DNA from 3 places in the Pseudoduganella lutea genome. Region 3 is predicted to be linked to each of the others. Evidence: predicted binding sites of a transcription regulator. Region 3 holds the regulator's gene; each other region holds the start of a gene.
The links. Region 3 encodes sigma-54, which starts transcription at its own class of promoters, with help from an activator protein. Its sites were predicted from a motif close to TGGCANGNAANCTGCTTT; they were not measured.
Positions count from the first base shown of each region.

Region 1: the regulator sigma-54 is predicted to act here: its motif matches at 2,662-2,679, upstream of EWM63_RS09115 (TorF family putative porin).
Region 2: the regulator sigma-54 is predicted to act here: its motif matches at 7,203-7,220, upstream of EWM63_RS00375 (PEP-CTERM sorting domain-containing protein).

Region 1 is NZ_CP035913.1:2,153,863-2,163,916, reverse strand. Features, by position in the region: gene EWM63_RS09135 (DUF1840 domain-containing protein) at 1-51, opposite strand, end outside; gene EWM63_RS09130 (hypothetical protein) at 130-633, opposite strand; gene EWM63_RS09125 (YifB family Mg chelatase-like AAA ATPase) at 681-2,192, opposite strand; gene EWM63_RS09120 (accessory factor UbiK family protein) at 2,287-2,541, opposite strand; gene EWM63_RS09115 (TorF family putative porin) at 2,747-3,505, shown strand; gene EWM63_RS09110 (P-II family nitrogen regulator) at 3,524-3,862, shown strand; gene amt (ammonium transporter) at 3,884-5,419, shown strand; gene gshA (glutamate--cysteine ligase) at 5,601-6,899, shown strand; gene gshB (glutathione synthase) at 7,087-8,028, shown strand; gene EWM63_RS09090 (PTS sugar transporter subunit IIA) at 8,040-8,441, shown strand; gene EWM63_RS09085 (HPr family phosphocarrier protein) at 8,456-8,725, shown strand; gene ptsP (phosphoenolpyruvate--protein phosphotransferase) at 8,750-10,054, shown strand, end outside.
Region 2 is NZ_CP035913.1:71,759-81,812, forward strand. Features, by position in the region: gene pcaF (3-oxoadipyl-CoA thiolase) at 1-871, opposite strand, end outside; gene EWM63_RS00345 (CoA transferase subunit B) at 868-1,530, opposite strand; gene EWM63_RS00350 (3-oxoacid CoA-transferase subunit A) at 1,527-2,183, opposite strand; gene EWM63_RS00355 (IclR family transcriptional regulator domain-containing protein) at 2,361-3,185, shown strand; gene EWM63_RS00360 (porin) at 3,384-4,466, opposite strand; gene EWM63_RS00365 (ABC transporter substrate-binding protein) at 4,682-5,851, shown strand; gene EWM63_RS00370 (2-hydroxyacid dehydrogenase) at 5,968-6,918, opposite strand; gene EWM63_RS00375 (PEP-CTERM sorting domain-containing protein) at 7,301-8,035, shown strand; gene EWM63_RS00380 (alpha/beta fold hydrolase) at 8,386-9,495, opposite strand; gene EWM63_RS00385 (2OG-Fe(II) oxygenase) at 9,538-10,054, opposite strand, start outside.
Region 3 is NZ_CP035913.1:2,475,424-2,485,477, reverse strand. Features, by position in the region: gene EWM63_RS10515 (KdsC family phosphatase) at 1-501, shown strand, start outside; gene lptC (LPS export ABC transporter periplasmic protein LptC) at 527-1,120, shown strand; gene lptA (lipopolysaccharide transport periplasmic protein LptA) at 1,152-1,745, shown strand; gene lptB (LPS export ABC transporter ATP-binding protein) at 1,746-2,507, shown strand; gene EWM63_RS10495 (RNA polymerase factor sigma-54) at 2,593-4,068, shown strand; gene hpf (ribosome hibernation-promoting factor, HPF/YfiA family) at 4,160-4,516, shown strand; gene EWM63_RS10485 (enoyl-CoA hydratase/isomerase family protein) at 4,724-5,806, shown strand; gene EWM63_RS10480 (amidohydrolase family protein) at 5,814-6,797, shown strand; partial or broken gene EWM63_RS10475 (IS5 family transposase) at 6,992-8,015, opposite strand; gene EWM63_RS10470 (hypothetical protein) at 8,137-8,685, opposite strand; gene EWM63_RS10465 (hypothetical protein) at 8,705-9,565, opposite strand; gene EWM63_RS10460 (hypothetical protein) at 9,679-10,054, shown strand, end outside.

The DNA.
Region 1 (10,054 bases), 320 kb from region 3:
CTGGTACATCGTGACATCGGAAAAAGACTGGGATTTGAATGTGATTAACATGGCGCTTCCTGATCTATTGTTGTAATGATCCAACGATATCACGGCTTGCCGCGAGACACCGGCACGCACGCCAGCGTTTCAGTTCAGCTTAAATGAACGAATGAAAGTGTCAATATTCTCTGCGTCCACGGCGCGCTCCGGCCCGATGACGACAACCTGGTAAGCGCGCTTGCCACGGGACAAAAACCTGCCGTGCAACTGCATCGGGCGCCCATTGTTCGCACCATGGGCTTCCAGTTCCACGCCATCCGCGTGCGGTGTTTCCTTCGATATCTTGCCGGCGATATTGCGCACCATCGCGGCCTGCATCGACCGCGCGGCATCCTTGGCCTGCGCCGCATCGGCCAGTTCGGTGGTGCCGACGGCAAACATCGTTCCTTCGACTTCGGCGGCCGTCATCGTCATGGCGGCCTGGTGGCCTTCGAGCGTCACGGTACGCGTGTGCGACGCAGGCTTCCCGGGGAACATGACGGAATAGGGTGCATCGGCGGCACGGTAATCGCGCCAGTTGAACTGCGGGCTGCAGGCGCCGAGTACCGTGGCAACGGCCACGGCCAAGGGAATCGAAAGATGAAGTCTCATGCCACGATGGTAGCAGCGTCAGGAACCCGACGCCATCTGAGCAGGCGTCAGGATGCGCGCAATACGCGACGAAACTGGATGGCTTCGAGCACGTGCTTCGCCAGCACGGTTTCCGAACCGGCCAGGTCGGCCACCGTGCGCGCCACCCGGAGCACGCGGTGATAGGCGCGCGCCGACCAGTGGAATTGCAGCATGGCCTTGTGCAGCATGTCCTGCCCGGAACGCTCGGGCTTGCAGTACCGGTCGATCTCGCGCGACGTGAGATGGCGGTTGCTCTTGTTCTGGCGGTCCAGCTGCCGCTGGAAAGCGGCCTCCACCCGGGCGGCGATCACCTGCGAAGGCTCGCCATCCTCGGCCGTGTGCAGGGTATCGGTCGGCACCGGGCCGACGTCGATCTGCATGTCGATACGGTCCAGTAGCGGGCCGGAAATGCGGTCCTGGTAACGCGTGATCGTATCCATCGAACACTTGCATTTACCGGAAAGCTGGCCGTGATATCCGCAAGGGCAAGGGTTCATCGCGGCGATCAGCTGGAACCGCGCGGGAAACTCGGCCTGCCGCGCTGCACGTGAAATCGTCACCCGCCCCGATTCGAGCGGCTCGCGCAGTACTTCGAGCACGCGGCGGTCGAACTCGGGCAATTCATCGAGGAACAAGACACCGCAATGTGCCAGCGAGATCTCGCCCGGCCGTGGCACGCTGCCGCCGCCCACGAGCGCCACGCCGGATGACGTGTGATGCGGCGCGCGGAAGGGCCGCCGCTTCCATGCCGCCGCCGTGAAGGTGCCTGTCAGCGACTGCACGGCGGCGGCTTCCAGCGCTTCGTCGTTCGTCATCGATGGCAGCAAGCCCGGGAAGCGCAACGCCAGCATCGTCTTGCCCGCGCCTGGCGGCCCAACCATCACGATGCTGTGCGAGCCGGCAGCCGCTATCTCCAGCGCGCGCTTCGCATGCCACTGTCCTTTCACTTCCGCAAAATCCGGGTAGTCCACAAGCTGCGGACGCGGGGCGGGGCGATGCCGGGCAAGCCGCGCCGAATCGTCCGCCGCACAGAAATGGTTGCACACTTCCAGCAGCGTGGCGGCCGGGTACACCGCCGCGCCATCGACGAGGGCTGCCTCGTCCGCGTTGGCCCGCGGCAGGATGAAGGCATTGCACGTGTGCGCGCGCTGCATTGCGAACGTCATCGCCAGCGCGCCGCGGATCGGCCGCAACTCACCTGTCAGCGACAGTTCACCGGCAAATTCGTAGCGGGCCAATGGCGGGGCGGGGATCTGGCCGGAAGCGGCCAGGATGCCAAGCGCGATCGGCAAGTCGAAACGGCCCGATTCCTTGGGCAGGTCGGCCGGCGCCAGGTTGACGGTGATGCGGTGCGCGGGCATTTCAAAGCCGGCGTTGACGATGGCGGCACGCACGCGGTCGCGCGCTTCCTTGACTTCGGTTTCGGCCAGCCCAACGATGTGAAACGCCGGCAAGCCGTTGGCGAGATGGATCTCGACGCTGACTTCAGGCGCTTCAATGCCGTTCAGCGCACGGCTTTTCAGGACGGCCAGGCTCATGATTCCCCGCTGCAAGCTGTGGATGGACAAACGATCTTGCATCGTAGGCCGTTGCAGCGGGCGCGGCCTTGTGCCGCGACAAAGGGAAAAATCTTTACAGCGGCGCTTTTTCGGCGGCGATTTTCGCTTCGAGTTCGGCCAGGCGCGTTTCCAGCAGCTCCAGGCGGGAACGGGTCTTGGCCAGCACCTGGGCCTGGATGTCGAACTCTTCGCGTGTCACGAGGTCGAGCTTGGAAAAGCCCTGCGTCATCATTGCCTTCACGTTGCGCTCGATATCCTTGGCGGGCGAGTTCTCGATGACGTTGTTGATCTTGGATTGCAGGTCGGTGAAAAAGGCGTTCATGTCCACGGTGGGCTCCAGGTGAGGTTTTTCGCACGAATGCACCACAATGGTGCCAGTACGAAGATTATTTGGTGCGAAAGGGGCGTCGCACTCCAGGCCTAGGCTATCGGCTCAGCAACTGTTTGCTGGCACGCATTCTGCTTTAGCTAAAGGGACAACGAGTCAGACGAATTTTAAACCGCAATAAAAGTTCACTCAAAAGGAAATCGCCATGTCATACCCGAGCAAGCGCTCCGCCCTGTCCATCGCCGTCCTGTTCGCGTGCATCGCGATGGGCCAGGCACAGGCACAGGAAGCCGCCGCGGCACCCGAGGCGAAACCGGACAATGAGATCAGCTTCAACGCGGCCGTCACCAGCGATTACCGTTACCGCGGCATTTCGCAGACACGCCTGAAACCCGCGCTGCAGGGCGGCGCCGACTGGGTCAACAACCCGACAGGTTTCTACGCCGGTACCTGGCTGTCCACCATCAAGTGGGTCAAGGACGGCGGCGGCGACGGCAGCGTCGAATGGGACGTGTACGCGGGCAAGCGCGGAGAGCTCGGCTCCGGCTTCACGTACGACGTCGGCGGCCTCGGCTATATCTACCCTTCGAACTCGCTGCCCACCAGCGCCAACACCTTCGAATTGTACGGCCAGGTCGGCTTTGGCCCCGCCACGCTGAAATACTCCCATTCGCTGACGAACCTGTTCGGCTTTGCCGACAGCAAGAACAGCCAGTACCTGGATGCCTCCGTCAACCAGGAGCTGGGTGAAGGCTTCATCCTGAACCTGCACGTGGGCCACCAGAAAGTCAAGAACAACGATTTTTCCAGCTACACCGACTGGAAAGTGGGCATCACCAAGGACTTCGGCATCGCCACCGTATCGCTGGCCTATGTCGATACCGATGCCAAAGCGTATTTCGCACCGAACGGCAAGGATCTGGGGAAATCCGGCGCCGTGCTGACCCTGTCCAAAACCTTCTGATATAAAACGAGGCCTGCCATGAAAATGATTACCGCCATCATCAAGCCGTTCAAGCTGGACGAGGTGCGCGAAGCCCTCTCCGCGATCAACGTGCAAGGCATCACCGTTACCGAAGTCAAGGGCTTCGGTCGCCAGAAAGGCCATACGGAGCTGTACCGCGGCGCCGAATACGTGGTCGACTTCCTGCCCAAGACCAAGATCGAAGCGGCGGTCGACGACGCGATCGTCGAGCAGGCCATCGAAGCCATCGAAACGGCTGCCCGCACGGGCAAGATCGGCGACGGCAAGATTTTCGTTTATAACCTGGAACAGGTCATTCGTATCCGTACCGGCGAAACCGGCAACGACGCTCTCTAAAGACAAAAAAAGGGGAATCAGATGAAGAAAATGATCACCAAATGGCTGGCCGGGGCAGCCATGCTGATGGCGTTCAGCGCCGCGCCGGCCTGGGCGCAGGATACGGCCACGGCCGATGCGCCGGCTGCCACCGCAACGGCCACCGCGCCCGCCGCGGCTGAAGCCGCACCGGCCCTGGCACCAGCCGCGGCCGCACCGGCCGCCGCCGAAGCGGCACCAGCCGCCGCCCCCACGCCGCACAAGGGCGATACGAGCTGGATGTTCGTGTCCACGCTGCTGGTCATCATGATGTCGATTCCCGGCCTGGCCCTGTTCTACGGCGGCCTGGTGCGCTCGAAGAACATGCTGTCCATCCTGATGCAGATCTTCACGATCTTCTCGCTGATCATCGTGCTGTGGTGCCTGTACGGCTATTCGATCGCGTTCACCGAAGGCAATGCGTTCTTCGGCGGCTTCAGCCGCGCGCTGCTGAACGGCATCTACGACCCGGTCGCCGGAACGTTCGCCTATGCGGCCACGTTCAGCAAGGGCGTCGTCATCCCCGAATTCATCTTCGTCGCGTTCCAGGGCACGTTTGCGGCCATTACCTGCGGCCTGATCGTGGGCGCCTTCGCCGAGCGCGCGAAATTCGCCGCCGTGCTGGCTTTCATCGTGATCTGGTTCACCTTTGCCTACCTGCCGATGGCGCACATGGTCTGGTTCTGGAGCGGCCCGGATGCGATCACCGATGCGGCCTCGCTGGCCACCGTGACCGCCAAGGGCGGCTACCTGTGGGGCCACGGCGCGCTGGACTTCGCCGGCGGCACCGTGGTGCACATCAATGCCGCTGTCGCCGGCCTGGTCGGTGCCTACATGATGGGCAAGCGTGTGGGTTACGGCCGTGAATCGATGGCACCGCATTCGCTCGTGATGACGATGATCGGCGCCTCGCTGCTGTGGGTGGGCTGGTTCGGCTTCAACGCCGGTTCCGCGCTGGAAGCGGGCGACATCGCCGCACTGGCCTTCGTGAACACGCTGCTGGCGACTGCCGCCGCCACCGTGTCCTGGCTGTTCGCCGAATGGATCTTCAAGGGCAAGCCATCGATGCTGGGTGCCGTCTCCGGTGCCGTTGCCGGCCTGGTGGCCATCACCCCGGCCGCCGGCTTCGTCGGCCCGATGGGCGGCCTGGTCATCGGCCTGCTGGCCGGCGTGGTCTGCCTGTGGGGCGTGAACGGCCTGAAGCGCATGCTGGGCGCCGACGACTCGCTGGACGTGTTCGGCGTGCACGGCGTGGGCGGTATTTTGGGCGCGGTGCTGACGGGCGTGTTCGCTGCGCCGTCGCTGGGCGGGCAGGGCATCTGGGATTACGTTGCCAACAAGGCTTCCGCCGACTACTCGATCGGCGGCCAGGTGGTCACCCAGCTGATCGGCGTGGGCGTCACGATCCTGTGGTCGGGCATCGTGGCCTTCATCGCCTACAAGCTGGTCGACATCGTCATCGGCCTGCGCGTGCCGGAAGAACAGGAGCGTGAAGGCCTGGACATCAACAGCCACGGCGAAACGGCATATCACATCTGATAGCACGCGGTTTCTCGCTCTACAACCGCTCAACACCGCGGTTTTACCGCCAAAAGCGCCCTCCGGGGCGCTTTTTTGCTTTGCGCACCTTTAAAATGGCATTTTTGCCCTGATTTGGTGAGTCCGCCTTCAGAATTGCAAGGCGGGCACGCAGTTCGCCCATCACTACAAGGAAGTAAGCATGGTTCCCCACCTCGTCACGGCCCTGACCGGACCGCTGCTCGATCTCGAAGAAAAAATCCTGGCCGCGACCCCCGCCATCGAGCGCTGGTTCCGGCTGGAATGGCAGGAACACACGCCGCCGTTCTATTGTTCGGTCGACCTGCGCAATGCCGGCTACAAGCTCGCCCCAGTGGACACGAACCTGTTCCCCGGCGGTTTCCACTACCTGGCCAGCGAAATGCTCCCGCTGTCGGTGCAGGCCGCGATGGCCGCGATCGACAAATATTGCCCCGATGCCCGCAACCTGCTGGTGATCCCCGAAAGCTACAACCGCCATCCCACTTACCTGGAAAACGTGGCGCGCCTGGCGCAGATCTTCCGCCAGACGGGCCTGCACGTGCGGCTGGGCACGCTGGATCCGTCGATCACGCAGCCTACGCCGCTGGCGCTGCCGGACGGGAACATGCTCGTCGTCGAGCCGCTCGAGCGCTCGACCAACGGCCGCCGCGTGGGGCTGAAGGACTTCGATCCGTGCACGATCCTGCTGAACAACGACCTGTCGATCGGCACGCCGGACATCCTGCAAAACATCCATGAACAAAGCCTGCTGCCGCCGCTGCACGCCGGCTGGGGCATGCGCCGCAAGCACAACCATTTCACCGCCTACGACGAAGTGGCCAAGAAATTCGGCAAGCTGATCGGCGTCGATCCATGGATGGTGAACCCGTTCCATGCCCGCTGCGGCGAAGTCGACCTGCAATCGGGCGAAGGCCAGGATTGCCTGGCGGGCAATGTCGACGCGGTGCTGGCCAAGATCCGCAAGAAATACAAGGAATACGGGATCAAGGAAAAGCCGTTCGTCATCATCAAGCCGGATGCGGGCACCTACGGCAAGGGCATCATCAGCATCCGCGACGCGGCCGAGCTGAAGGACCTGTCGCCGCAGCAGCGCGAGCGCATGTCGGTGGTCAAGGATGGCCAGGTCATCAGCGAGCTGAACATCCAGGAAGGCGTGCCCACGTTCGAGAGCATCAAGGACGCGGTGGCCGAGCCGGTGGTCTACATGATCGACCGCTACGTGGTCGGCGGCTTCTACCGCGTGCACGCGGAGCGGGGCGTGGACCAGAACCTGAACGCGCCGGGCTCGGAGTTCGTGCCGCTGGCGTTCGCGCAGCAGCACGCCGTGCCCGATCTGAAGGCCAAGCCCGGCACCGCCGCGCCGAACCGGTTCTACGTGTACGGCGTGGTGGCCCGGCTGGCGCTGCTGGCCGCGTCGCTGGAAATGGAACGCACCGATCCGAATCCCGAAGTGTACTGAGGCGCCCGATGTTTCCTGAAAACCGGTGACAGACACCCGTTTTCAGGAAATGTTCCAAAGAACTGGCGCCTGTCACCGATGTAGTCACCGATTTGGTGCAGCGCCACGGGTTGGCGGGTGCTGGGCTGAACCGATGACGCTTTGCAATCTCGGCTAGAATCAGCCATTACCCAGAATGGATGTGCCCATGAAAATCGCTTTTCTTGCCGACCCGTTGGCGAACTTCAAGATCTACAAGGACTCCACGTACGCGATGATGGCCGAGGCTGCAAAGCGCGGCCACGAGGTGTACGCGTTCCAGCAGCGCCACATGGCGCTGGAGAACGGCATCGTCCGCGCCTGGGTTTCACGCATCACCATGACCGGTGGCGGGCAGGAAGACTGGTACGAGGCGGCGCCGTCGGAAGACGTGGCGCTGGGCGAATTCGACGTGATCCTGGAGCGGAAGGATCCGCCGTTCGACATGGAATACGTGTACGGCACCTACCTGTTGCAGCTCGCCGAAAAGCAGGGCGTCAAAGTGCTCAACAGCCCGCAGGCGATCCGCGACCACAACGAAAAGCTGTCGATCGCGCAATTCTCGCAATTCACGTCGCCGACGATCGTCACGTCCGATGAAACGCGCCTGCGCGCCTTCCACGCCGAGCATGGCGATGTGATCTTCAAGCCGCTGGACGGCATGGGCGGCACGGGCATCTTCCGGGTCAAGGCGGATGCGCTGAACCTTGGTTCGATCATCGAAACCCTGTCGCAGAATGGCCGCCAGACGATCATGGCGCAGCGCTATATTCCCGAGATCGTCAAGGGCGACAAGCGCATCCTCGTCATCGGCGGCAAGCCGGTGCCGTTCTCGCTGGCCCGCATTCCGCAGGGCAGCGAGGTGCGCGGCAACCTGGCGGCCGGCGGCATCGGCGTGGCCCAGCCGCTCACGGAGCGCGACCGTGAAATTGCCGAGGCGATCGGTCCGGTATTGGCCGAGCGCGGCTTATTGCTGGTAGGATTGGACGTGATCGGCGACTACCTGACCGAAGTGAACGTCACCAGCCCGACCTGCTTCCAGGAGATCACGCAGCAGACAGGCTTCCAGGTAGCCGCCATGTTCATCGACGCGGTCGAACAGGCAGCCTGACAGGGACGAATATGGTTGGCATTCTACTGATGACGCACGCGCCGCTGGGCGAGGCATTCCTTGCGGCGGTCGCCCACGTGTTCCGCAACAAGGTCGAGCACCTCGAAGCGATCGACGTGGTGGCGGACCAGGACCTGGGCGACGTGCAGGCGCTGGCCGCGGCGGCGATCAAGCGGCTGGACGACGGCTCCGGCGTGCTGGTGATCACCGACGTGAAGGGCGGCACGCCGGCCAATTGCTGCAACAAGCTCGCCGATGCGGGTCACGTGGAAGTCATTGCCGGCATCAGCCTGCCGATGCTGCTGCGGGCGATCACCTATCGCATGGATACGCTCGACGTGGTGGTGGAAATGGCGCTCGCCGGCGCGCAGAGCGGTGCCGTGCGGGTGGACAACCGGATTCGGGTCAACTAAACAAACAAGCAAACATGATTCAGCAAGAACTCGAAATCATCAACAAGCTCGGTCTGCACGCGCGTGCTTCCGCCAAGTTCACCCAGCTGGCCGCACGTTTCAAGAGCGATGTCTGGCTGACCCGCAATGGCCGGCGCATCAATGCCAAATCGATCATGGGCGTCATGATGCTGGCCGCCGGCAAGGGCGCCAAGGTCACGCTGGAAGCGGATGGGGCCGACGAACAGGAGTGCATCACCGCGCTTGCCGGGCTGGTCAACGACAAGTTCGGCGAAGGCGAGTAAATGCCGTTTGACCGGGGAGCACCGATGGCATCGTTCACACTGCACGGCATTCCGGTCTCGCGCGGCATTGCCATCGGCCGCGCCCAGATCCTTGCGCCGGCCGCGCTGGACGTCAAGCATTACCTGATCGCCGAGGAACACGTGGAAGCGGAAGTGGTGCGCCTGCAGTCGGCGCTGGCCACCGTGCACCGCGAACTGCAAACGCTGTGGAATGAATTGCCGAAGGATGCGCCGACCGAGCTGGGCGCGTTCATCGACGTCCATGCGCTGATCCTGTCCGATCCGATGATCTCCGAGGCGCCGCTGGACATCATCCGCAGCCGCCACTACAACGCCGAGTGGGCCCTCGTCACGCAGATCGAGGAACTGTCGGCGCAGTTCGACGAGATCGAGGATGCCTACCTCCGCGAGCGCAAGGTCGACATCCAGCAGGTGGCCGAGCGGGTGCTGAAGATCCTGCTGGGCAGCGAGCCGCTGCCCGTGCCGGTGGAGCCGGACGACGACGAATTCCAGGCACAGATGGTGGTGGTGGCGCACGACATCTCGCCGGCGGACATGCTCAAGTTCCGCGACCGCTCGTTCATCGGTTTCGTCACCGACGTGGGCGGGCAGAACTCGCACACGGCGATCGTGGCGCGCAGTCTCGATATCCCGGCCGCGGTCGGCGTGTCGCAGGCCTCCAGCCTGATCGAGCAGGATGACTGGGTAATCATCGACGGCGATGCCGGCGTGGTCATCGTCAGCCCCAGCGCGCTGGTGCTGGAACAGTACCGCGAACGCCAGCTGGCCGCGCAGCGGGCCCGGAAAAAACTCTCGAAGCTGAAAAAGACCCCCGCCGTCACGAAGGACGGCACGGCGATCACGCTGCTGGCCAACATCGAGCTGCCGGACGATTGCGGCCCCGCGCTGGAAGCGGGCGCCAATGGCGTGGGCCTGTTCCGCTCCGAATTCCTGTTCATGGGCCGCGCCAGCGACATGCCGTCGGAAGACGAGCAGTTCGAGCAGTACCGGCGCGCCGTCGTGGCGATGAAGGGGCGGCCGGTCACGATCCGCACGCTCGACATCGGCGCCGACAAGCCGCTGGACACCACCGAGCACACCGCCCTGAATCCGGCGCTGGGCCTGCGCGCGATCCGCTACTGCCTGTCCGAGCCACAGATCTTCCTCACGCAGCTGCGCGCCATCCTGCGCGCTTCCGCGTTCGGCAAGCTGCGCATCCTGATTCCAATGCTGGCGCATTCGCACGAGATCGACCAGTCGCTGGCGATGATCGAGCTGGCCAAGGCCGAACTGCGCGAAGCGAACATCAAGTACGACCCCGGCGTGGAC
Region 2 (10,054 bases), 2.4 Mb from region 3:
GCGCCACGCCGGCCGTGGCCATGCCGACTATGCGCGCCTTCGGCACCAGGCCGTGCGCCGCCGCCGATTGTTCGTTGGCCAGCAGCAGTGCGCAAGCACCGTCGTTGACACCCGACGCGTTGCCGGCGGTGACGGTGCCATCCGGACGCACGACGCCCTTCAGTTTCGCCAGCGCTTCCATCGTGGTGGCGCGGGGATGCTCGTCCTGGCTGAACACGACCGGTTCGCCTTTCTTGACCGGGATCGTCACCGGCATGATCTCGGCAGCGAAATACCCCGCCGCCTGGGCGGCGGCCACGCGCTGCTGGCTGGCCAGTGCGAACCGGTCCTGGTCTTCGCGGCTGATGTTGAAATCGTCGGCCACGTTCTCCGCCGTTTCCGGCATCGAGTCGGTGCCATACAGCTTCTTCATCAGCGGGTTCGGAAAGCGCCAGCCGATCGTCGTGTCATAGATCGCGGCGTTGCGCGAGAAGGCGCTGTCGGCCTTGCCCATCACGAACGGCGCGCGAGTCATCGATTCGACGCCGCCGGCGATCATCAGCGTTGTGTCGCCGGAACGGATCGAGCGGGCGGCGAGGCCCACGGCATCCATGCCGGAGCCGCACAGGCGGTTGACGGTGCTGCCGGGCACGCGCTGCGGCAGGCCGGCCAGCAAGGTGGACATGCGCGCCACGTTGCGGTTGTCCTCGCCGGCCTGGTTGGCGCAGCCGTAGATCACGTCGTCGATGGCTTCCCAGTCCACGGTGGGATTGCGGCGCACCAGCTCGGCCAGCGGCAGCGCGCCCAGATCGTCGGCGCGCAGGTCCTTCAGGGCGCCGCCGTAGCGGCCGATCGGGGTGCGGATCGCATCGCAGATGAATGCTTCGGTCATTTCGAATCCTCCTTCGGTGCGGCAATCAGGGGTGCCGCCGTGCGGCGTTGCAGTTCCTCGAACGTCAGGCCTTCGACCATCTCGCGCACGACGAGGCCATCGGAGGTGACGTCGATCACGGCGAGATCCGTGTAGATGCGGTTGACGCAGCCGATGCCCGTCAGCGGGTAGCTGCACTGTTCCACGATCTTGCTTTCGCCGGACTTGGTCTGGTGGTCGGTCATCACGAACACCTGGCGCGCGCCGATCGCCAGGTCCATCGCGCCGCCGACGGCGGGAATCGCATCCGGCGCGCCGGTGTGCCAGTTTGCCAGGTCGCCGGTAGCCGATACCTGGAAGGCGCCCAGCACGCAGATGTCGAGGTGGCCGCCGCGCATCATCGCGAACGAATCGCCATGGTGGAAGTACGCGCCGCCCGTGAGCAGCGTGACCGGCTGCTTGCCGGCGTTGATCAGGTCTTCATCCTCCTCGCCGGGCGCGGGCGCCGGGCCCATGCCCAGCAGGCCGTTCTCGCTGTGCAGGAAGATCTCGCGGTCGGCCGGCAGGTAGTTCGCCACCATCGTCGGCAGGCCGATGCCCAGGTTGACGTAGGCGCCTTCGTGGATGTCCTGCGCGACGCGTTTCGCCATAGCGTCGCGGCTCATTTTCTGGATAGTCATTGCTTGCCTCCTTGTGCGCTCTCCTGTACCACGCGCTGCACGAAGATGCCCGGCGTGACGATGTGCTCGGGATCGAGTTCGCCCAGTTCGACGATGCGCGTGACCTGCGCGATGGTGACTTTCGCGGCGGTGGCCATGATCGGGCCGAAGTTGCGGGCCGTCTTGCGATATACGAGGTTGCCCCAGCGGTCGCCGTGCAGCGCCTTGATCAGCGCGAAGTCGGCATGGATCGGCGATTCGAGCACATAGTTCTTGCCGTTGATGGTGCGGGTTTCCTTGCCTTCGGCAAGCAGCGTGCCGTAGCCCGTCGGCGAGAAGAAGCCGCCGATGCCGGCGCCGGCGGCACGGATGCGCTCGGCCAGGTTGCCCTGCGGCGTCAGTTCCAGCTCGATCTCGCCGGCGCGGTACAGCGCGTCGAACACCTGCGAATCTGCCTGGCGCGGGAACGAGCAGATGATCTTGCGCACCCGCTTGGCCTTCAGCAGCGCGGCGAGGCCGGTTTCGCCGTTGCCGGCATTGTTGTTGACGATGGTGAGGTCGCGCGCGCCCTGTGCGATCAGCGCGTCGATCAGCGCCGCCGGCATGCCGGCATTGCCGAAGCCGCCGATCATCACGGTCGCGCCGTCATGAATGCCGGCCACGGCCTGCGCCATGGTGTCGATAGTCTTGTCAATCACGATGGTTCCTTTTCAAAACAAATGTTCGATAATCGAACTATAATCTGTTAATCGAACACCGCGAGTGTCGCACCGCCGCCTGCGAAGGTCAAGAAAAAAAGTCGGGCGCACAGGGTGTTCCAGTAAAATCCGTCCACTTCGAAAGAGACCGCGATGACGACAACCACCAACAAGACCGCTGCGGCGGAACGCGAACCGACGATCGCCGAACAGATCGAGGCGCTGGCCGATCCCAGCTTCATGACATCGCTGGCGCGCGGCCTCGCCGTGCTGCAGGCGTTTTCCGATTCGCGCCGCAGCCTGACGATCGCGCAGATCAGCCAGAAGACAGGCATTCCCCGCGCCGCCGTCAGCCGCTGCCTGTACACGCTCAAGCAGCTCGGCTATGCCGACTCCGACGTCAACAACTATTCGCTGCGGCCGAAGGTGCTGACGCTCGGCTATTCCTACCTGTCGTCGACGCCGCTGACCGTGTCCGCCCAGCCGTACCTGAACCAGATCAGCCGCACGCTGAACGAATCGTGCTCGCTGGCGGTGCTGGACGATAACGAGGTCCTGTACGTGGCCCGCTCCGCCACCTCGCGTGTGATGTCCGTGGCGCTGAACACGGGCAGCCGCCTGCCCGCCTACTGCACGTCGCTGGGCCGCGTGATGCTTGCGCACCTGCCTGAGGCCGACCTGCAGGCCTACCTCGACAAGGTGCGCCTGAAACCCCTGACCGAGCACACGATCACCACCCAGAAGGGGCTGCGCGCGGCGCTGGTCCAGGTGCGCGAGCAGGGCTACGCGATCAACAACGAGGAGCTCGAGGTCGGCCTTCGGTCGATCGCGGTGCCCGTGCGCGGCGCTTCGGGCACCGTGCTTGCCGCCCTGAACGTCGGCGCCCAGGCCGGCCGCGTCAGCGCCCGTCAGATGGAGGAGCAGTTCCTGCCCACGCTGCAACAGGGTGCACGCGAACTGGCCGTGCTGCTGCCGTAACCACTGCCCAGCCCGTGTCCACCTTGGGGTCAGGCCTCGAATCGGACACGAACTCATCTGCACTAGATCCGAGTTCGTGTCCGAAAACGGGGTTGACCCCATTGTGGACAGCTATTAAACCAGATGAGCTCGTGTCCGATTTCGGGGTTGACCCCATGGTGGACACAAACCCAGCCGTTGGCGGGGCGGGTCGCTCGTTCAGAAGTGGTGGCGGATGCCGGCCATGATGCCCCGCTGCGGCTTGCCGGCGCCGGCGGTGCCGCCGGCGTCCAGCGCGATGGCGGCGACCCCGTCGTTTTCCATCAATCCCAGCGCGCCGTAGACGGCGGTGCGGGTCGACAGGTAGTACGTCAGCCTTGCCACCGCCATGTCGGTATCGTCGCCGCTGCTCTTGACGTTCTTGCGGGCCACCTGCGCATCGAACGTGAGCAGCGGCGTGACGGGATGGCTCACGCCCAGGTAGGCCAGCGTCGATTCGGTGATGCCGGTGGCGGCATCGGTCTTGCGGTCGATGACGCCGGCGCCCAGCTTCGTACCGCCCAGCATCCAGTAGCCATTGACGGTCACGCGCCGGTCGAAATTGCGGCTGCTGGTCAGCCCCCCGCCCGCGCCGGTGTTCCCGTGCAGCTTGTCGAACGATGCGTTGATGCCGAACGCCTTGACTTCATAGCCCAGCAGCGCCGTCACCTGGCGGCAGGCCTTGGAGTCGACCGGCGACTCGCCCGCGCAGCCGGTGGCGGCAGGCCCGCCGGACGACGAGGTGTCGCGCCCGAAGCTGTACGTGGCGCCGGCCACGAAGCCGTCGAAGTTGCCCAGGTAGCCGATCGCGTTGTCGCTGCGCGCGTTCGGCAGGTAGGGATCGATGCTGCCGATGGCGAACAGGTTCGGCCCCAGCACGTCGGCCTTCAGGCCGGCGATGTACGTCATGTTGACCTGGCGCCCCAGCGTCAGCGTGCCCCACTTGCCTTTCAGGCCCACGTTCGCGGCGCGGCCGAACAGGCGGTTGCCCTGCCCCATCGTGCCGGTATCCGGGCCGAAGCCGCTCTCCAGTGTGAAGATCGCGGACAGGCCGCCGCCCAGGTCTTCCGTGCCGCGAAAGCCGATGCGCGACGGGAACGATCCCGTCAACGATGCCATCCGCGTGACCGAATCGCCGTTCGCGTTGGTGTTGTCCACGTGCGCCACGGCCGTATCGATGATGCCGTAGATCGTGACGTTGCTTTGCGCCTGCGCCGCGCCCGCGGCCAGCAGCGCCAGTGCGCCCGCCACCGCCATCCCCATGCGCAGGCTGCCGCCGCGTGCCCGTTCGCCAGTCGTTTTGTCCATGCTGTCTCCTGTGGTTTTATAGTCGTCGGATCATTACCGACAGTCGTTCGATAATCGAACAATAGATTGCCTATCGAACGTTGACCCGATACTATGGCCGTTGCCGGGCCTTGTCAAGAATCTCAAGGAGCCTGATGATTGGCGCGGCACAATAACCAAGGAGACACACCATGAAGTACACGATTGCCGCCGTGCTGGCCGGCGCACAGCTGTTCGCCCTGCCAGCGGTCCACGCGCAGGACACGATCAAGGTCGGCGTGATCGCCGCGTTTTCCGGCCCGTTCGCCGATTACGGCAAGCAGATGGAAGGCGGCATCAAAGCCTATATGGCGCAGCATGGCGACGCGGTGGCCGGCAAGAAGATCCAGCTGATCTTCAAGGACACGACCGGGCCTTCGCCGGAGATCGCGAAACGCCTGGCGCAGGAACTGGTGGTGCGCGACAAGGTCGATTTCCTGGCGGGCTTCGGCCTGACGCCGGAAGCGCTGGCCGTGGCACCCATCGCGCAGCAGGCGAAAAAGCCGATGATCATCATGAACGCCGCCACGTCGGTCATCACGACGAAATCGAACTACATTGCCCGCTTCTCGATGACGCTGCCGCAGATCTCGGCGCCGATGGGCACGTGGGCGGCAAAGAACAAGCTCAACAAGGTGGTCACGCTGGTGGCGGACTACGGCCCCGGCCTCGATGCCGAAGCGGCGTTCAAGAAGACACTGGAAGGCGCCGGCGGCAAGGTGACGGAATCGATCCGCGTGCCGCTGCGCAATCCGGAGTTCGCCCCGTTCATCCAGCGCATCAAGGACGCCAAGCCGGATGCGATCTTCGTGTTCGTGCCGGCAGGCGAGCAAAGCATCGCCTTCATGAAGGGCTACCGGGAACGGGGCCTGGCCGCGGCCGGCATCAAGGTGATCGCCACGGGCGACCTGACGGACGACCACGTGCTGCCCGCGATGGGCGACGCGACGCTGGGCGTGATCACCACCTTCCACTACTCCGCCGCGCACGACTCGCCGGAGAACAAGGCATTCCTGAAGAGTTATGCCGCGGCCAATCCGAAAGGCGGCCGACCCAACTTCATGGCCGTCGCCGCCTATGACGGCATGGCGGCGATCTATGACGTGTCACGCAAGCTGAACGGCAAGATCGACGGCGACAAGGCGATGGCCGTGCTGAAGACGATGAAGCTGAACAGCCCGCGCGGCCCGATCGCCATCGACCCGGCCACCCGCGACATCGTGCAGACCGTTTACGTACGCGAAGTGAAGAAGGTGGGGAACGAGGTCTACAACATCGAGTTCGACAAGTTCCCCGACATGAAGGACCCGGGCAAGCAGTGATTACCCCCGCGAAAAACTGGGGACGTACCCCTGTTTAGCGGCAACTAATCAGCGCAATGTCGTTTCCTGGAAACAGGGCGGTCCGGCGTTCCGGTCCGTCCCTGTTCTCCAGGTGATCACGCCACCGGCGTCAGCAGCGGCCGTCCCGCGAAATGCGCCAGCAGGTTGTCGACGACCAGCTGGCCCATCGCATGGCGCGTTTCCACGGTGAGGCTGCCCACGTGCGGCGTGAGCACCACGTTCGGCAGCGCGGTGAGTGCGGCAGGCACGGCAGGTTCGTCGGCGAACACGTCCAGCGCCGCGGCGCCCAGCCGGCCATTCGCGAGCGCGGCGACCAGTGCGGGCTCGTCGACCAGCGAACCGCGCGCGATGTTGACCAGCGTGCCCTCCGGCCCCAGCGCTTCCAGCACGGCCGCGTCGACGGTTCCCTTCGTGGCGGCGCCGCCCGGCGCGCAGACGACCAGGTAGTCGCTGCCCTGCGCAAGGTCGGCCAGCGATGCGGCGCGCGGCACGTCGACACCCGCCTTCACGTTCGGCTGCCAGTAGCGCAGCTGCATCCCGAAAGCGGCCAGCCTGGCCGCGACGGCCTGGCCGATGCGCCCGAAACCATAGATGCCGGCGACCTTGCCGCGCAAGGCGCGCGCCGGCTTGACCGGCACGCCAGCCTGCCACTGCCCGGCGCGCACATACGTATCCAGCGTGGGGATGCGGCGCGACGCCGACAGCAGCAGCGCGACCGCCAGGTCCGCCACGTCGTCCGTCAGCACGCCGGGCGTGTTCGTCACGCGGATGCCACGCGGGCGCAATGCGTCGAAATCCACCGCGTCCACACCGATGCCGTTCACGGCCACGATCTCAAGCTGCGGCAGTTGCGCGGCCAGCGCCGCGCCGATGCCCGCCATCCCGGTGGTGGCCACGCCGCGCACGGTGGCGGCAACGCCGGCAATGAATGCGGCGCGCTCCCCGGCCGGCACCCGCCACACGTGATGGCAGGTGAAATGCTGGTCCAGTTGCGCCATCACGGACGCCGACGGACTGGCGGCCATCACGAGGATTTCCGGTTTCATCTGAATTTATTCATGAGTGAACGATCAGTGATTCTAGAACGTCAGTCGCATTCTTACAATTTCGGAATAACTCGATATTAACCACCGGATATTTTTATTCCTCAAATGAACATTTTAATGCATGAAGCAAACACACTGACCGCAGATCGATGCTGATAAGCCATTTTCAGTCACGCTCATCTGTCGGAAAATTTTACAGTCGAGTCTACGCGACGGCACCCCAACATGGCATGTAAGACAAGTTTATGATTAAAATCAAATGCTTAGCATTTACGGTTGAGCTAAGGCACGCTATTTGCTTATCGATATACGCAATAAGAATAACAAGAGCCTATTCTGAAAGAGCACCCAAAGTGCAACCTAATCAAACCTGGAGCTAATAGTGAACCAATTCAAAAAAGCAGTACTGGGCGCAGCAGTGGCAGTGGCAACGATGGGCGCGGCAGTTGCAGCGCCACAGACCGTGGGCGGCGTGACGTGGGATCCTGACTACCTGCTGGACTTCGCTTCGTCGTCCGTGCAGATGCACCAGATCATCGATGCCAACGGCACGGTGGGCGGCTACGGCGTCGTGTCGACGATGAACGGCACGGGCCAGGAACAGTTCTGCGCAGGCTGCGAGCTGACGATCGTGTTCGGTGGCTACACCCCGACCGCGGGCGGCACCGGCGCCACCACGAACTACACGGGCGGCTTCGTCAACATCTACGTCAACAACGGCCCGTCGACGATCAATCCGTACGATCCGCTGACGGTCAACGCCGGCAACACCGGCGTGGGCACGCTGTGGCTGAGCCTGGCTGGTCACGAGTACAACGGCGCCACGCTGCTGGGCACCGTGAACTCGATGATGCCGCCGAACCTGAGCGGTCTGGGCCAGCTGGACGTCGTGGGTGGCGTTGCTGCTGCCTACTTCGACACCAACGCGCAGATCGACGGTTCCGACCTGGCGTTCTCGGCCAGCTTCACGCAGCCATACCCGGGCGAGCCGAACCACGTGGTCGGCACGGGCAACTTCTACGGCATGACGTCGCCGGTTCCGGAACCAAGCACCTACATGATGCTGGGCGCCGGCATGCTGACGCTGGCTGCACTGCGTCGCCGCAAGCAGCGTTAATGCCTGGCTGCCGGCTCCGGCCGGCAGCTTTGCCTAGCCCGACTGTCGGAAAATTTTACAGTTGATTACGCAGCTTGATCCGTAACCCGCTGTTTCCGGCAGCAGCGACCCAAGTCAGGCGCTGCGTGTGTTTTCCAGGTAAATCACGCAGCGTCCTGCACACGAACACCGCAGTGCATCCCCGCTTTGCCCTCCCCTGCTTTACATCCGCTTTACATCTCGCCTTGCCTTCCCGCCTTGGAACGTCGCCCCGCCCGCAAACCGTGCCCGGCATCGCATGCCGCCACGTCCCGGCCCGCGCGCCATCCTTCGGCGTCAGCAGGCTGCCGCGCTGCGGATGAACTGCACCGTCAGGTCCGCTTGTGCGACGGGCAGCATGTGCCCGCCGTCCACCACTTCCAATACCGCATGCGGTACCTTGCAGGCCAGCGCCTCGCCGTGCTCGCGCCACGACAGGATGCGGTCGTGCCGTCCGAACAGCACGGCCACCGGCATGCGCAATTCACCATACCGGCTGCTGTAGCCGGGCAACTGCCCGGGTAGCGCTCCCATATCCTCTGAGGCGGCGAGGAACTGGCCCGGCCGCAGGCCGAGCAGGCCCCGCCGCGGGTGGCGAAGTCATGGGGCACCGGGTCCGGCGCAAATACCTGTTCCAGCACTGCCCCACCGCGGGCGATTGCCCCAGGGGTGGCCACCGTCCACGCCATCAGCCGGCGCAGCAGCGGCGAAGGCGTGTCGAGGACGCGGAACGCGGCAGGCGTCTCGTCCGGAAGGTGCGTGAGGGGGGCGAGCAGCGACAGCCCGGCAACGCGCTCCGGGTAATCGAGCGCCAGCGCCAGCGCCACGGCGCCGCCGTAGGAATGGCCGACAACGAGGGGCTGCTCCAGTTCCAGCCGGTCGATCAGCGCGGCCAGCGCGGCAGCCTGTTCGCGCAGCCCGGCCGGTGCGCCGGGGTGGCGCGTCGAATACCCGGAACCGGGCCTGTCCACCGTGATCACGCGATGATGGTGCGCCAGACGCCGCGCGACCTCGTAGGTGAAATGCGACATGTGCCCGCCCAGGCCATGGATCATCAGCAGCGCCGGCCCCCGGCCCTGCTCCCGCACATGCAGCCGGGCGCCCGGCACGTCGACGAAGATGCCCTGCGGCGGCAGCGCCGCCTCGACCTTGCGTTCCACGTGCCGCGTGAACAGCGCCAGCCCGCCCGCGATGGCGGGGACTGCCAGGCCGGCCGCGGCCGCCGCGATTGTCGCCAGCGCCGGCATCAGCGTGCCCCCTTGCGCGCGGCATTGCCGATACGGCGGGCGACGCCGGTCACCACGGCGGCTCGTCCAGGTAATGTCATGTGCCTCTCTTCCGTTGCGCCGTGGCGCAACCCGCCGCCGCGGTGACGCCGGCCGGCGAAAGTTATTGTCGATGGAAACTGCTTGTTGTTGACTTCTTGGCGATACTTTAGCCAATCGGAATAAGCAATGCAACGACCACGCGGGGTCCGGGGGAAACTAGGAGGACGGGACCAGCGTGTGCTGGTTGCGCTGGCGGATCGCCGCGGCCGCGTCGTCGTACAGGAAAGGCAGGAAGGCGAAACGCCGGCCGCGCGTGACCGGCGTGGCTTCGTGCAGCAGCGAGCAGGAAAACACCACGGCGCCGCCGGTCGGTGCCCGCCAGGTCGCCGGGCCGAACTCCGGAAAGCGCAGGTCGCCGCCGTCGTAGTCGTCGGCATTCAGGTTGATCGTGCAGGCGAAGCGGCGGTGCGCGGTGCCGGGCGTGGTGTTGTCCCGGTGTGCGCGAAAGAAGCCTTGCCGGTCGCCGTCGTAGCACGCGACGACATAACGTTCGATGCGGGTCACGTCGAACTGGAATGCCTTGCGGATTTCCGGCAGCAGCCGGCGCGTGAGGCGCGCACGCACGGCGGCGCGCAGCGTTTCCAGTTCGGGCACGCCGTCGAACACGAAATCCTCGCGCCGCTTGAAGCTGCTCTCGAGCACACCGACCGTCCTGCCGTCCACTTCGCGCATG
Region 3 (10,054 bases):
GCGAAGGTCAAGCTGTTCATCTTCGACGTCGATGGCGTGCTGACCGATGGCGGCCTGCACTACGGTGCCGAGGGCGAAGCGTTCAAGACGTTCAACGTGCAGGATGGCCTGGGCATCAAGCTGCTGCAGGAATCCGGTGTGCTCACCGGTATCATCAGTGCGCGCCGTTCGCCGCAGGTGGCGGCCCGCGCCAGGGACCTGGCGATCGAGTTCGTGCACCAGGGCGGCCATGACAAGCTCACGCCGTTCAAGGCGCTGCTGGACCAGTTGAACCTCACTGAGGAACAGGTGGCCTTCATCGGCGACGACGTGGTCGACATTCCGATCCTGTCGCGCGCCGGTTTCGCGGTGGCCGTGCCGAATGCCCGGCCGGAAGTACTGGCGCGCGTGCACCACGTGACGCAGCACCGCGGCGGCCATGGCGCGGTGCGCGAAATCTGTGAATTCGTGCTGCGCGCGCAGGGCAATTACGAGCGTGTCATGGCCCAGTTCCTGGCCTGAGCGCTGACGTCTACAGGGAGACAGGATGCGTAACCAGCGAACAGCACACCGCTACCGGCTGTCGATCGGCATGGTCCTCGCGCTGCTCGGCGCGCTGGGCTCGTTCTGGCTGCTCGAGCTGATGAACCGGGCCGGCGGGGAAATGGAAGCCGGCATCAAGGTCGACGAGCCCGACTACATCGTGGAGCGCTTTTCGTTCGTGCGCATGTCGGAGACGGGGCAGCCCAGCTACATCATCTCGGGTGACAAGCTGACGCACCGGCCGTCCGACGATTCGTCGGAGATCGACAAGCCCGTGGTGCGCAGCATTTCCGGCGACAAGCCGCCGATGGATATCCGCGCCGAGCATGCACGGGTCGACGAGGACAATACGCGCGTGACGCTGACGAAGAACGTGAACATCCACAGGACAGCGTCACCCGCCGCGCGGGAAATGCACCTGGCCACCGAGCTGTTGACGATCTATCCGGACGAGGACCGCATGGAAACGGACCGGCCGGTGCGCATGCAGAGTGGCGGCGCGACCGCCACCGGCGTTGGCATGAAGGCCAACAATGCCACGCGCCAGTTGCAGCTCGGCCAGGGCACCATCGTGTATCCGCCCCGTGCGCGGCAGTGAAGCAAACAAGAATCGCAGATAGGAATCGAAGATGAAGAGACTCATATTGTCGGCGCTGCTGCTGCTGGGCGCGGCGGGCTTTGCCGCCGCCGAAAAGGCAGACTCGTACAAGCCCACCGAGATCAACTATGGCCGCCTCGATGCGGACGACGTGAAGCAGGTCTACACGTTCACCGGCGACGTGACGCTCACGCGTGGCACGCTGCGGATGAAGGCCGACAAGGCCGTGGTGACCTACACGCCGGACGGCTACCAGCTGGCCACGCTGACCGGCGGCGGCAAGAAGGTGGCGTTCCGCCAGAAGCGCGACGGTGAAGGCGACCAGTGGATGGAAGGCGAAGCGGACCGCATCGAATACGACGAAAAGGCCGAACTGGTGAAGATGTATTCGAAGGCCAAGATCCGCCGCCTCGAAGGCACGAAGCCGAGCGACGAGGTGGAAGGCGAGTTCATTTCGTACGACAGCCGCCGCGAGTTCTTCAGCGTGCGCAATTCCAGCACGGGCACCGACAAGCCGGGCGCCGGCCGCGGCACGATGGTGATCCAGCCGAAGCGCACGGCGCCGGCTCCCGCATCGACTCCCGCCACCACGCAACCGCCGGCCGCGCCGGCAGCGGGGAACTAGATGGCGCGCGAGCAGCAAGATTGCAGCAGCACGCTGATCGTGCGCGGATTGCAAAAGAGCTATGGCAAGCGCCAGGTGGTGCATGACGTGTCCCTGCAGGTGGCCTGCGGCGAAGTGGTGGGCCTGCTGGGCCCGAACGGTGCCGGCAAGACCACGTCGTTCTACATGATCGTGGGCCTGGTGGCGTCGGACGCCGGCACCATCGATCTCGACGGTACCGACATCTCCAGCCTGCCGATCCACAAGCGCGCCACCCTCGGCCTGTCGTACCTGCCGCAGGAAGCATCGGTGTTCCGCAAGCTGACCGTGGAAGAAAATATCCGCGCCGTGCTGGAGCTCCAGAAGGTGGACGGCAAGGCGCTCGGCAAGGCCGAGATCGACAAGCGCCTGAATGCGCTGCTGGCCGATTTGCAGATCGAGAAGCTGCGCGAGAACACGGCGCTGTCGCTGTCCGGTGGCGAGCGCCGCCGCGTGGAGATCGCCCGCGCACTGGCGACCAATCCCCGCTTCGTGCTGCTGGATGAACCGTTTGCCGGCGTGGATCCGATCGCCGTGATCGAGATCCAGCGCATCGTGCGCTTCCTGAAGGAACGCAGCATCGGTGTGTTGATCACGGATCATAACGTACGTGAAACGCTGGGCATCTGCGACCGGGCGTATATCATCAATCAGGGCAGCGTACTGGCCTCCGGCCGGCCCGATGACATCATCGCCGACGAGTCCGTCCGCCGTGTCTATCTTGGTGAGCACTTCCGCATGTAACCGCGTCGACCGCGTTGCGCCACGCGTTGTTCCACTGATAATGAGCATAAACCAGCCGTCTTGAACCAGCAGCCATGAAACAGCCATGAAACAGTCCTTGCAACTGCGCACTTCCCAGCACCTCGCGCTGACGCCGCAATTGCAGCAGTCGATCCGGCTGCTGCAATTGTCCACGCTGGAGCTGCACCAGGAACTCGAACAGCTGCTGACCGATAATCCGCTGCTCGAGCGGCTCGACGATCCGCTCGACCGTTCCGTGCGCCTGCTGGGCGATGGGGCGATCAACACCACGCAGGCGCCGGGCGAGGCGCCGCCCGAAGGCGGCCCGCCGCAGGATGCGCCGGCCGCCCCGGAACCGGAGCCCTACGAGGGCGGCGAAGGCGAAGGCCTCGACCCCGGTGCCGGCGATACCGACTGGAGCAGTGCGGGCAGTGGCAAGGGACCGGACGACGACGATGGCCGCCCCCAGCTCGAGGCAAGCCATCGCAGCCTGCGCGAACACCTGATGGAGCAGATGCGCGTGACGGTGCTGGAGCCGCGCGACCGCGCCCTGGTGGAGCTGATCATCGATGCGCTCGACGATAACGGTTACCTCGAGGAGAGCCTGGAAGATATCCATGCGCGCATGCCGGAAGAGCTGGAGATCGAGTTCGACGAATTGCGCACCGCGCTGAAGCTGCTGCAGAGCTTTGATCCGGCCGGCATCGGTGCGCGCAACGCTTCCGAATGCCTGGCGCTGCAGATCCGCCGCATGCCGGGCGTGCCGCTGGTCACGCGGCGGATGGCGCTGTGCATCGTTGAAAAACACTTGCAGTGGTTTGCGCAGCGCGACTTCAACAAGCTGAAGAAGGCACTCGATTGCGACGATGAAGACTTGCGCGAAGCGCAAGCGGTGATTCGGCAGTGCAATCCGCATCCGGGCGCCGCCTTCGCGGCCGACGTGTCAGACTATGTCGTACCGGATGTCGTGGTGAGGAAAGGACGCAATGGCTGGATCGTCACGCTCAACAATGACGTGATGCCCCGCCTGCGCGTGAATGCGCTGTATGCCAGCCTGCTCAAACAGGGCAAGGGCGAAACGCAGATGAATGCGCAGCTGCAAGAAGCCAAGTGGCTGATCAAGAATATGCGCCAGCGCTTTGACACGATCCTGCGCGTGGCCCAGGCCATCGTCGAGCGGCAAAAGAACTTTTTCTCGCATGGCGCGGTGGCAATGAGACCCCTTGTGTTGCGTGAAATAGCTGATACACTGGGTCTTCACGAGAGTACTATCTCTCGGGTAACAACTCAAAAATATATGCTCACCCCGCATGGCATGTTTGAGTTGAAGTATTTTTTTGGCAGCCACGTCGCAACCGAAGCTGGTGGGGAAGCTTCCTCGACTGCGATCCGGGCGCTGATCGTGCAATTCACAGGAGCCGAAGACCCGAAGAACCCTTTATCCGACAGTAAGATTGCGGACATGCTGGGTGAACAAGGCATGGTGATTGCGCGACGCACTGTTGCCAAATATCGCGAAGCATTGAAAATTCCCCCAGTCAGCCTCCGCAAGTCCTTGTAAGCAATCTGTAGTGTATGGGTTCCTCTGCGCCGCCGCATTTTGATGGCGGAAGCCGCACGAACCTGGATTGATCTTCTTTAGGAGTGTGTGTATGAATCTGACCATCAGTGGACACCATATCGACGTAACCCCTGCCATTCGCGAGTATGTGCAGAACAAGCTGGAACGCGTTAGACGGCATTTCGATCAGCTGATCGATGTAAGTGTGATCCTGAGTGTAGATAATCTCACCGAGAAAGAAAAAAGGCAGAAGGCGGAAATCAACCTGCGCATGTCGGGCAAGACCGTGTTTGTCGAAAGCGTCGCGCAGGACCTGTATGCGGCCATCGACTCGCTGATCGACAAGCTGGACCGGCAGGTCATGAAGCACAAGGATAAAGTGCAAAATCATAATCATGAAACCATCAAGCACCTGAGCGAGATCGAGATTCCCGCGTCACCCGCATAACGCCGGGTGCAGGTCGCAGCCGGCTGGCTGCTGCAACAGAAGGGCGCGCAATGCGCCCTTTGTTACGTCCGCACCTCACCGCATCCCGGCAGTTCACCGCAGTTCACGGCAGTTCACCTTCAGTTCCTCTTCAGTTCACCTTTTACACCCACACGATCCGCATCCATGGCTAGAATGAGGCCAATAACGACAACGATGCGAGACACCATGACCGACCACGTCCATACCAAGGTGCGCAATGGCACCGGCTTCATCACGCTCGACCGACCCAAGGCATTGAATTCGCTGTCGCTCGACATGATCCGCACGATCACCGGCACGTTGCTGGCCTGGCGCGACGACAGCGACATTGCCGCCGTCGTCGTCCGCAGCACCACCGAAAAGGCGCTGTGCGCCGGTGGCGACATCCGCTTCTTCCATGCGGCCGGTACAGCGACGCCGCAAGGCGGCAGTGCGCAGATCGAGGATTTCTTTACCGAGGAGTATGCGCTGAACTACCTCGTGTACTGCTTTCCCAAGCCCTACGTGGCCCTGATGGATGGCGTGGTGATGGGCGGCGGCATGGGCATCGCCCAGGGCGGGCCGCACAGCAGCGTGCGCGTGGTGACCGACCGCACGCGGCTGGCAATGCCCGAGGTGAACATCGGCCTGTTCCCCGACGTGGGCGGCAGCTATTTCCTGTCCCACGCGCCAGGCAAGCTGGGCGTGTACCTGGCGCTGACGGCGCTGACGATCGGCGCGGCCGACGCGATGTATTGCCGGCTGGCCGATCACTATGTGCCGGCGGCCGAGCTGCCGCAACTGGCCGACCTGGTCGGCTCCACGGCCGGGGCGGGGCTGCGCGAGGCGGTGGGCATGTTCGGACGCTCGCTGCGCGACGAGGCCGGTCCTTCCGAGCTGCAGGCGCACCGCGCGCTGATCGACGACCATTTCACCCAGCCCTCGGTACCCGACATCGTGGCCTCCCTGCGCCGCGACGATCATCCGTTCGCGCAGAAGACGCTGGCCGCCATGGAGCGCCGCTCGCCGCTGATGATGTGCGTGACGTTCGAGATGATACGGCGCGGCGCAACGATGGGCGTTGCCGATTGCCTGCGGATGGAACGCAACCTGGTGCGCCGCACCTTCGAGCATGGCGAGATCATCGAAGGCGTGCGCGCGCTGGCGATCGACAAGGACCATGCGCCGCGCTGGAACCCGCCGACGCTCGATGGCGTGACGGAGGACATGGTGGCGCGCTTCTTCGAACCCGCCTGGCCCGCCTGGGCCCATCCGCTGCGCCACCTGTGAGGCCACCATGGACCGCCGTAACTTCCTGACATTCGCCGCTGCCGCCATGGCATTGCCGGCCCGGGCCGACGATGCGGCAGCTGCCGACATCGTGCCGCTGGTGGACCATCACCAGCACCTGTTCAGCCCGGCAATGGCGCGGCTGCTCGACAGTGGGGCTGGCGGCCCGCCCGTGATCACGGCCAAGGACCTGATCGCGCTGCTCGATGCGGCCGGCATCCGGCGCGCCGTGCTGCTGTCCGTCGCCTATGTGTGGGGCAGTCCGGCGCGCAAGATCGACGACGAGCATGCGAAGGTGCGCGCCGAGAACGACTTCAACGGCGCGCAGGCTGCGCTGTACCCGGACCGGCTGCGGGCCCTGTGCAGCGTGAATCCGCTGAAGGATTACGCGCTGGAGGAACTGGAACGCTGCGCGGCGCTGCCCGACCTCAAGCATGGGCTCAAGCTGCACTTCGGGAACTCGGACGTGCAGCTCGAGTTGCCCGAGCACGTGGCGCGCCTGCGACAAGTGTTCGCGGCCGCGAACGCAAGGAAAATGGCGATCGTGGTGCACATGCGCGCATCGGTATCGAAGCGCCGGCCATACGGCGCCGCCCAGGCCCGCGTCTTCCTCGAGCAGTTGCTGCCAGCCGCACCGGACGTGACGGTGCAGGTTGCGCATCTGGCCGGCACCGGGCCGGGCTACGGCGATGCGCCATCCGACGAGGCGCTGGGCGTGCTGGCCGAAGCTGCCGCGGCAAACGCCCCCGGCACGAAGCGCCTGTGGTTCGACGCGGCCACGATGGCCAACCCGGACATCACGCCGCAACAACGGGAAAAGCTGGCACAGCGCATCCGCCAGATCGGCGCCGACCGCATCCTGTTCGGCTCGGATGCCGCCGCCGGCAAGAACCTGCGCCCCCGCGAAAGCTGGGCCGCTTTCCGGCAGCTGCCGCTGACCGAGGCGGAGTTCAAGCGGATCGCGGGGAACGTGGCACCGTATATGCGATAAAGGGCGGTGTGCGCTTGCAAGCGCACACTCCGTTGCATCGCCTGGCTTAGTGGGCACCTCGAATAACCGACGATTTCAGCCTGGACCCAAAAAAATGGTGGCGTAGGGGAAGAGCCTCGCCGCCAATCTGGCCATCCATGGCCTTTTCGCCGCCCGAATCGACCTTTTTAGGTGATCCAGACGGACTTCGGGCGTTAAAACGCCACGACCGCCGCCTCCGTCAGGTAGCAAAGGCGACGCAAATTGTATGCGGAGGCTTTCCAGTTCAAATGCAAGGTGGCGCGTGCCAAGCCGATCGAACGCACCACCTTGTCGCCCATCTGCGCCAGACTGGCAAAGATATGCTCCACCCGTGCACGGGTTTTGGCGATACGCTTGTTGCGCTGCTCTTGCGTCGTCGAGATCGCCTTGTCCTTGGTGCCTTTGCGCTGGATGTGCATGCGCCAGCCTTGTCCTGTCAGGCGCGCTTCGCGCTCGCCATCGACATAGTCCTTGTCGGCATACAAGTCGCGACTGGTATTGCTCGGATCGAGCACATCTTCAAAGTGGAGGGTGTCATGTTCGCTGCTCGTGCTCACCTTGATTTTGCGAATCAGCTTTTAGCGCTTATCGGCGTTGGCCGAAAGCTTGTAGCCGAAGTAGGACTTGCCATGTTTCTTCGTCCACCGTGCATCGGTATCCTTCTTACGGCGCTTGGCCGGCGACCAGTCTGCTGGCATGGCATTCTCGGCAACGATGGCCTTTTCTTCTTTATTGAGCGACTGCTTCGGTGCCTGAACAATGCTCGCATCGACCATTTGCCCGCCCCGGGCAATATAGCCATGCCGGGCCAGTTGCCGATTGACCGCTTCGAACACGCTCTCGCTGGCGCCAGCCTTGATCAGGCGCTCCTTGAAAGCCCAGATCGTGGTGTGGTCCGGGATCTGGCTCGAATCATGCAGCCTGGCGAAGCTGGAAGCTCAGCCGGTCGAGCAACTGGAACTCCATCTGTTCGTCCGACAGGTTAAACACTTGCTGGATCAGCAGAATCCGCACCATCACTTCGGTAGGAAACGGTGGCCGGCCACCGCGTTCGCGACCTGGTCGCGGTGCGGCTTCGTCAACGGCGCTGGCCAGCGCCGCGAAGTCGACGTGTCGTTCCAGCACTTGCAGCGCGTCGCCTGGCTTTGTCAGCTTGGCTTCGCGCTCCTGGGCTGCGAACAGGTTGGGCTTCATCATGGCAGAGTCATCAAAATTGGTGCGCTGACATCATGCCACGGGCCGGGAGGTTTTTCGAGGTGCCCAAATGTGATTTCGCTAGACCTGTCAAAAATCGAGAAATCGCACCCGAAATCGGTAATTAGTTCGATCTAATCCCGGTGCACCCGCTTTCAAAGGATGTTTTTAATTTCTCTTGAGCAAATTGCCCCGTTTCAATGTTATACATATAATGAATGTTGAGGGAATAACGCATGGTCGTATTCCATGCAGCCTTCCACTCTCGCGTGATTCGGGTAACCTGAAATTTTCGCCATCCAGGTGCCTGATACAGCGGATCACCAAATGTATCCATTATAACATTGCCCGGCGGCTGGCCAGCAGCTGCTTGGCCAGCTACCTCCGCCCAAAAATATCCTTCTCGCTGACAACCGGGTTGTCGATTGAATGAAGCGCTAGTCCCCTTTGTTCCATCGTTATAGCCGTCAATGCCATGATCGGACCCATTACCATTTGGAGGCCCCCCGCCGCCTCCGAACCCCCCTCCGACAATTGGCCCGCCGGAACAATCGCCAGAGCATGGCGGGTTTCCAGGGATGACAACTACTTCATCCGCGAATGCAGGCAAACCGAGTCCAAAGGCAAGCGCAATCAGCACTACCTTTTTCTGCAAGAAATGGTAATCAGGCATTGATGTCTCCTAGTCAAAATTATCCAAAGGGATTACTCAAAATTCCAGGCGGAACTGAGTTGCTGCAGCCGTAAGTTGCCTTACTGGCGATATCTTGTTGTGTTGTGGTTAATAAGCCCCCCAATCGAGCTATCTGCTCTTTGTCGTTGGCATTGCCTAGTACCTCCAGAGGCAGAGAATATGAATATGCCAACTCAATATTTTTAGTTCCAAACCATCCTTTTGTGAAGGATTCGCTCATCACTCGATACGCATCAGCATCTCCTTCGTAAGCGGCTTCGGCACCCAATTTTCTCGCTTCAGACAACAGTCTTTTTGCGAACTCTTGTTTGTCTGGTGAATCGTCTTTCGAAAGCTGAAACGCTACAACGGGGGCGTTCAATGCAAACATCGTCTTAGCCTCTGTCGAACCTTGAGCCGCTGCCTTACTTAAGAGCTCAATCGGATGGAGTCGGAAAATGTTTGCTGATTCTATGGTTGGGCAACCCCCGCCACCCGACTGCCAGTGCCCACCCACATTAGTAGGCGGCTTGCCACATGAAGAAAACATCCGATAAAGTGCGATGTTTGCTTGAGGGTCTGTTTCCGTTTTTGCGAATAGCATTTGGGGGTTAAGATAAGCCTCCTCTACCTTTTCCTCTAGGCTTTCACGGTCTTCGCTACCCTTAAAGGCCACTGGATCGTACAATGGAGGCGTGCTTGCGCAGCCGTCAGTAGGAGGTTTGCCCTCGGCTACTGTTGGGCCCAACTTATAATTGGGTTGTGCCGTCTCTTTCGCCAAGAGCCCTGGTGAATTACTTTGATTCTCTGAGTCCAGGTAGAGGTATACAAATGATCCGGTTAGGATCACGGAAATCAGATAAAGTGAAATTCTTTTCATGGTGCTAGGAGAGACATTTTATGTTCATATATGCAACACTACATTGATCTGGTTGAGAACCGAAAGTACTTTCTTTGTTGTTGCTTTAACCCTACAACTATTAATTTGCTACCATGAAGAACTCATTGACATTTAACTTAATAGACGATAGCGATGGATTAACTTGCAATATTATAGTCTTGCGCGATCAGATTATTTTTGCCACAACTGTGTACACTGATCTGGCGCAGTTTAGTAAACAGATCGATGCTTTGGAGGAGTTGGTAAAGGAAAAAATGTTTGGTAACCAACGAAGAATTTGTGAAGTTCATCTTGGTGCCAAAGGGGTGGAGTCACCAGGACTTGCGGCCAAATTCGAGTGTTCCGAAACAGGACGAATAAGGGTGTTTTTAGGGTTGCGATCGCTTAACGATCTTTATGGCGAAGCTGTTATCGATGCTTGCTCACTAAATCTTGTTACCGAAATTGGTTTACTAGACTCATTTATTG